Regions from separate parts of the Roseivirga sp. genome, predicted to be linked through region 2. Evidence: riboswitches for the same ligand, from Rfam matches in the RefSeq annotation. Region 2 holds a riboswitch; the other holds the start of a gene.
The links. A riboswitch is a leader RNA that binds a small molecule or an ion and turns the genes downstream of it on or off. The one in region 2 is predicted to bind S-adenosylmethionine.
Positions count from the first base shown of each region.

Region 1: linked by a shared signal. The riboswitch ahead of ACOOEY_RS00440 (homocysteine S-methyltransferase family protein) and the one ahead of ACOOEY_RS08535 (homoserine O-acetyltransferase family protein) in region 2 are both predicted to bind S-adenosylmethionine.

Region 1 covers NZ_OZ244204.1:108,035-111,448, reverse strand. The annotation lists gene ACOOEY_RS00455 (hypothetical protein) at 1-352, shown strand, start outside; gene ACOOEY_RS00450 (hypothetical protein) at 340-1,089, shown strand; gene ACOOEY_RS00445 (hypothetical protein) at 1,089-1,817, shown strand; SAM riboswitch class I at 1,873-1,977, shown strand; gene ACOOEY_RS00440 (homocysteine S-methyltransferase family protein) at 2,017-3,042, shown strand; gene ACOOEY_RS00435 (four helix bundle protein) at 3,051-3,404, shown strand; gene ACOOEY_RS00430 (vitamin B12 dependent-methionine synthase activation domain-containing protein) at 3,409-3,414, shown strand, end outside.
Region 2 covers NZ_OZ244204.1:1,891,847-1,895,260, reverse strand. The annotation lists gene ACOOEY_RS08540 (homoserine dehydrogenase) at 1-690, opposite strand, end outside; gene ACOOEY_RS08535 (homoserine O-acetyltransferase family protein) at 687-1,754, opposite strand; SAM riboswitch class I at 1,904-2,028, opposite strand; gene accD (acetyl-CoA carboxylase, carboxyltransferase subunit beta) at 2,217-3,059, opposite strand; gene ACOOEY_RS08525 (TetR/AcrR family transcriptional regulator) at 3,282-3,414, shown strand, end outside.

The sequences.
Region 1 (3,414 bases), 1.8 Mb from region 2:
GGGAGAGTTGCTACTGATTAATGAAATAGGTGAGGGCCTTCATATCATTGATAATGCAGACCCGGCCAATCCGATTAATCGAGGGTTCCTCAAAGTAAGAGGATCCGAGAATATGGCTTTGAAGGATGGTATTTTATATATCAATCAGTTTAACTCACTGCTGGTGATAGATGTAAATGATATCCAGAACTACCAGGTTTTAGCGAATCATGAATCCGTACTCGATGCGAGTCCCTATGAGCTCCCTGTACCACCGGTTAATGGTTACTACTTTGAGTGTGTAGACCCTGAGAAAGGAGAAGTAATTGGATGGCAGTTAACCACTATAAATAGTCCACAATGCTACAGATAAGACATTATTTAATCTTCGCACTAGTGGTAGCCCTAGTAGCTTGTGAGGCTGACAGCAACGATTTTACACCTGATTTGGGAGGCACAGGTACAGCAGGCTCCTTAGCCAGATTTACCATTGTGAATAATAATCTATTGGTATTGGAGTCTCAGAAGATTCTTCAATATGAAATAGTGGCTTCGGGAGACCTGAGCTTCGTTCGCGAACTTAATTTCTTTGCGAGTAACCTGGAGACCATCTTCCCTTACGGTGATTATGTTCTGGTAGGCAGTAGTGACCAGGTTTATTTTCTCAATTTCGATGCTCAGAATAACCTTAATTTGCTTTCGAGTTACGAGCATATTACGGCTTGTGATCCTGTAGTAGCTGCCAATGGGGTGGCCTTTTCAACACTCAGGTCAAGTAATTGTCGATTCAACAGTAATGAAGTCCTTGAAGCCATCGACATTTCTAATATTGAGTCGCCACAATTAATCAAGAGCTATCCTTCAGAAGCACCATATGGTCTGGCGGTGAACGAAAATAATCTTTTTGTCTGTGAAAGAGGTGGTGTGGCCATGTATGACGTATCAAATCCTGAAAATATTCTACTTAAAGGTTATAAAGCCTTCCAAAATGAACTTCCTCTTGATGTGATCCATACGAGCGGTTACCTGATAATAAGGACCGATAAGCATATCTACAATATGAGCTACACTTCGTCAGGCGTATTGGAAATCTTAGCCCAAATTGACTAATGAGGAAATTCTACCTATTGCTTTGTTGCTTTAGCGTGTTCCAATGGGGTACAGCTCAGTATTATGAGCAGGAGGGGAAAGACAGTCTCTCCGCTATAATTCCGAAGCTGAGTATCAAATACTTTCCTTCACAACTTTTGGGTCATTTTCAGTCACACATGGTCGGTGCAGAAGTCAGGTTGAAAAGTCACATAAGCCTCGAAGCCCGGTATGGACAAATTCTGGATAGTGAGGTCTATACTTATGATGAGACCTATTTTGCCAATAAATCTGGATTTAAGTCTTCTCTTCTTGTCAAGTTTTACCTGGATGGGTTGGAAGATGGAGGAGTCATTCCATCGATACTTAATTACAGCTATTCAGACCGGAATCTAAAGCCATACTTTGGCATTGAGTTGTTCTATAACCAAATTGATTTTGAGCGTACCCGTACCTTCGAGTTAAGTTGCGGAGATGACTGTTCCTATTTCAAACAGGCCACCTATGGGATAGGTCAAAAGCGATGGGGTGGAAGAATACAGATCGGTTTCTTAAGTCCAATTGCGGGACCGCTTTTTCTGGACTGCTCTGCCGCTTTAGGTTATATGCTTTTTAAGACCGATCCAGATAGCAGAAAGCCAATGAACTACGAATTTCAATATGGGTATCTTCTGGATGCTGAGAGTGATTCCAGACTGGTTCCGGCTGTTGACCTCAACATCAAACTGGTCTTCAATATCCTCAGGTAAATCAATATTATGTTGATTTCTTATGTGACTACATAAAGTTTCATTTACTTTGTGATGCTTATCAAGAAAGACGGAGGGACTAGGCCCGTAGATGTCTTAGCAACCTGGGTAATACCTGGTGCTAATTCCTAGCCTCGAGGCATCGGGGAAAAGATGAGAGTGATCCTTCCAATTTCTCGGTAAGCCTAAAATTCAGCAAATGGCTTACAAAATCGAGGAGATACTCAAACAAAGAATATTGGTTTTAGATGGTGCAATGGGTACCATGATTCAACGGCATACGCTGTCTGAAGAAGATTTCAGAGGAGAGCAGTTTAAGGATCACCCCTCGCCATTGAAAGGCAATAATGATTTACTTTCCATTACACGTCCAGATATCATCAAAGATATTCACAGGCAATACTTTGAAGCAGGTGCAGACATTGTAGAAACCAACACATTTAGTGGTACTACAATCGCTCAGGCTGACTATCATATGGAAGAGGCTGTTTATGACATCAACTTTCAGTCTGCGAAAATAGCTAGAGAGGTAGCTGATGAATTCACAGCCAATGAACCGGATAAACCCAGGTTTGTGGCAGGCTCAATGGGGCCAACTAACCGACTGGCTTCCATGTCTCCCGATGTGAATGATCCAGGCTATCGCAATATCGATTTCGATCAATTGAAAGAAGCATTCAAGAAACAAGCTAAAGGTCTATTAGATGGCGGTGTCGACCTTTTTCTGGTTGAAACCATTACTGATACACTCAATGCCAAAGCAGCATTGTTCGCTATAGAGGAGTTGTTAGATGAGGAAAAGAAAAGGGTTCCTATTATGGTCTCTGGAACTATCACAGATGCCAGCGGAAGAACTCTGTCAGGACAAACAACTGAAGCGTTTCTGATTTCCATTTCTCATATTCCGATTCTTTCCATCGGCCTGAACTGTGCTTTGGGAGCGGCTCAACTACGTCCTTATCTGGAAACGCTTTCCACTAAGGCCCCCTTCCATACAAGTGCTCACCCGAATGCGGGACTTCCCAATGAATTTGGTCAATATGATCAGAGTCCGGAAGAAATGGCGGTTCAGATTCGTGATTTTCTTCAGGAAGGTTTTCTAAATATAGTTGGCGGTTGTTGTGGTACGACTCCAGAGCATATCCGGCTTATCGCACAGGAAGCGGCAAAAGTGACACCAAGGTCGGTTATCGGTCAACAGTCAATAGTCGATAGTCAAAAGTAATTAAGCATATGGCCTTTAAATTTGAAGATTTACGAGTTTGGCAAAAAGCGCTTGACTTAACTGAAGAAGTCCATAGACTAACACTGTCCTTTCCAAAGAATGAGATGTTTGTTCTAACAAGTCAAATAAAAAGAGCCGCTGACTCAGTGGCACTCAATATTGCCGAGGGTAGTACCGGTCAATCTGATAAGGAGTTTGCCCGTTTTCTTGGGATAGCACTCCGGTCAGGAATAGAAGTAGTTTCTTGCCTTTATATAGGTCGCAGAAGAGAATTAATAGGAGAGGAGCAGTTTGAAAAGCTTTATAACCATTTGACAGAAATTACAAAAATGATTCAAACACTAAGAAATTCACTCAAGTAAGACAATGGAC
Region 2 (3,414 bases):
GGCATACTCCAGATCAGCGGTTTTGAGCCTGTCAATACCAAGATTGGTTATTTCCGATGGGGGAACATGTATGCCGAATGCGTGAGTAAGTAGAATGCTCAACTTGAATTTCGGATCGTAACCTTGCACATCGAGAGTTGGATCACTTTCAGCAAAACCTAAGTCCTGAGCTTCCTTTAATACAGAGGGGTAGTCCAGCCGATCCTCAAAGATTTTGGTGAGTATATAATTGGTGGACCCATTGAATATACCTTTGACCTCATTCAAAGGCTCATGGCCAAAGTATTCTTCCAGTGTTCTGATGATGGGGATACTTCCACATACAGCGCCTTCATAAAGTACTGCCTTACCGGTTTGCTGCTGAAGTTCTACCAGATACTCCAGGTTCTCGGCTACCATTTTCTTGTTGGCAGTGACTACCGATTTACCTGATTGCAGGGCCGATACGACAATGTCCAGCGCAGCTTCGGCATCGTCAATCAATTCTACTACAATGTCGATGTTGGGATCATTGATGATCTCTTCTTTTTGTGTGGTGAATAGGTCAGCTGATAGTTTCCTTTTCTTTTCCGGGTTCTTGATACAGATTTTAGCAATCTGGCCGGCAAAGTTTTTAGAGTTGTTGAGTGTTTCATAAAGGCCTTGTCCTACACAGCCAAAACCAAAAAGTCCGATGTTGATGTTTTTCATTTTTTCTCGTTTAAGAAATTTTCCAGAATATTTGAGATGCTTTCGGCTTCTACCAGGAAGCCGTCATGACCATAGTTTGAGTCTATAAAAGTGAGTTGGCTTTGCTTGATGCCATGTGCCAGAATTTGCTGATCGTTTCGGGTAAACAGGAGGTCTGAGTTAACCCCAATGACAAGCGTATTGGCCTTAACCTGCTTAAGGGCTTCCTGCACCCCGCCTCTTTTTCGTCCCACATCCTGAGTATCCATGCATTTCGATAGAGCATAGTAAGAGTGGGCATTGAAGCGTTTTTGCAGTTTCAGTCCCTGATAGCGTTGATAGCTTTCGGCATTGAACCCATCAATTTTTTCGCTTCCTTCTCTCTGACTGGCATTGTAAACAGAGTCAGTTCTATAGGAAATCATAGCCATGGCGCGGGCAGCTTCAAGCCCTTTCCATCCACCTTTAGGAGAGCTGGAAAAGAAACTTGGGTCAGCTTCAATGGCCATGCGTTGTGCTGTGCGAATACCAATGCCCCAGGGAGAGCTTTTGGCGCCTGTAGCTACCAGGCAGATGTTTTTAAAGAGGAGGGGTTGTTCAATAGCCCACTCCAGTACCTGCTGACCTCCCATGGAACCTCCCAGGCCAAGATAAATCTCCTTAATACCCAGGTGAGCTCTGAGGACCTCATGTGCCTTAACCATATCGCGGATGGTCAGCAATGGGAATTGTCTTAGATAGCGCTCACCGGAATGAGGGTTGAAATCTTTTGGCCCTGTGCTCCCATAGCATGAACCGAGAATGTTGGCGCATACAATGAAGTGTTCTTCCGGATTGATCAGATCGTTCTGACCTACCAGACCTGGCCACCATTCAGTTGGATTGGCATTGGCGGTCAGGGCATGACACACCCATACCACGTTTGAACCGTCATCATTAAGTTGACCGAAGGTGTGATAGGCAATAACAGGGTCGGTTAGGAAACTTCCATTTTCGAGACTGAAGTCGCCTTTGACTTTTAAATATTGTAAGGATTGCTGAGCTGAATCAGAGGATTCAGCCAGGTACTGACTTTTAGTAAACATGTTCTAAAGGATTATTTGTGAAAAAGAATTGAGCGGAGAATTACGCTCTACACATTCGCTTAGAAATGTTGGATAATAGCAGTTGCTGTTGGGTTGATTTTACCCAACCCTGTACGGGTTTCGTAATTGGATTTGTAAACATGATAACCAATTTATATTCTCCCGAATGCCACCTGGCACCCATTTTGGGATCAGGATTTAGCACCTTTGCCGAAGTATCGGCATGGTTGCTAGCGCTTCAAAGAGCCTGTCTCTCCACGCTTCTTTATAAATCGATTCTTTCCCTTGAGTCGGGATTGAATGACTTGATGATGCAAACGTAGTAGCTGCTTACGATTTTTCAAAAAGGAAGGCCAATTATTTTGATTTTGCCCCAGGCTAGTGGCTCAGAGTCTATAAAAGAAAAGCCCTCTGGCAAATAGCTATTGCTCAGAGGGCTTTATATACTTTAAGCAGGTAATTCTAATTCTTCAGCATCCTCAATAGCGTGGTGAGTTGCTTTTTCAGGTCCCTTCTGTCGACAATGAAGTCAAGGAAGCCATGATCTAATACGAACTCGGCACTTTGGAAACCCTTAGGAAGATCTTTCCCTACAGTGTCTCTGATTACCCTTGGCCCGGCAAAACCAATCAATGCACCCGGCTCGGCAATATTAAAATCACCCAGCATGGCATATGATGCAGTTACACCTCCAGTAGTAGGGTCTGTGAGTAAGGAGATATAAGGAATACCTGCTTCTGCCAACAAAGCCAACTTGGCCGATGTTTTAGCCATCTGCATGAGGGAATAACCAGCTTCCATCATTCTGGCACCTCCTGATTTGGAGATCATCAGGAAAGGTGTTTTTGTCTTCAGCGCGTGGTCGATTCCTCTGGCGATTTTTTCACCAACCACAGAACCCATTGACCCTCCAATGAAAGCGAAATCCATGCAGGAGACTACAATGTCTTCGCCATTCATCTTACCATAGGCAGTACGAACGGCATCCTTAAGTCTGGTTTTTTCCTGAGTAGCAACAATCCTTTTCGGATAAGGTTTGCTATCAACAAATTTCAGTGGATCTCCAGAAGTCATGTCTGCATCCAGCTCAGTAAACTTGTTGTTGTCGAACAGTATTTCGAAATATTCTCTAGAGCCTATTCTTACATGAAAGCCATCTTCAGGGCTCACATAGGCATTGTTTTTCAATTCTCTGGTGTGAACAATGGTTCCACCGGGGGTTTTAAACCACAAGCCATCAGGCGCATCTTTCTTCTCTTCAGTCGGAGTGGTAATTCCCTTTACTTTTCTTTGAAACCAAGACATATCTATTGGTTTAAGTTGAGTTTTCTCAAGTGAGTTGGCAAAAATACATCAAAAGTCTTCAGCCACCAAAGTTCTGGAGACTGCTTAGTCTCTTTTCGATGAATGATGTGAGTAAGAACCAGTTAGAGGGAATCGGTACCGAAAACTAATTTGATTAAACTTTGCTTTCCTGTCTTTTAGTCTTTTCCTTTGCGCGGAATGAACGTTCATTCCGCTAGGAAGATGATCGATAACAAAATAACAGACAAGAGGATTCTGATTCTGGAGACAACACTAAATCTGATTACCGCACATGGTTTTCATGCCACTCCCATGTCTCAGATTGCCCAGCAGGCAGGCATAGGTGCCGGCACCA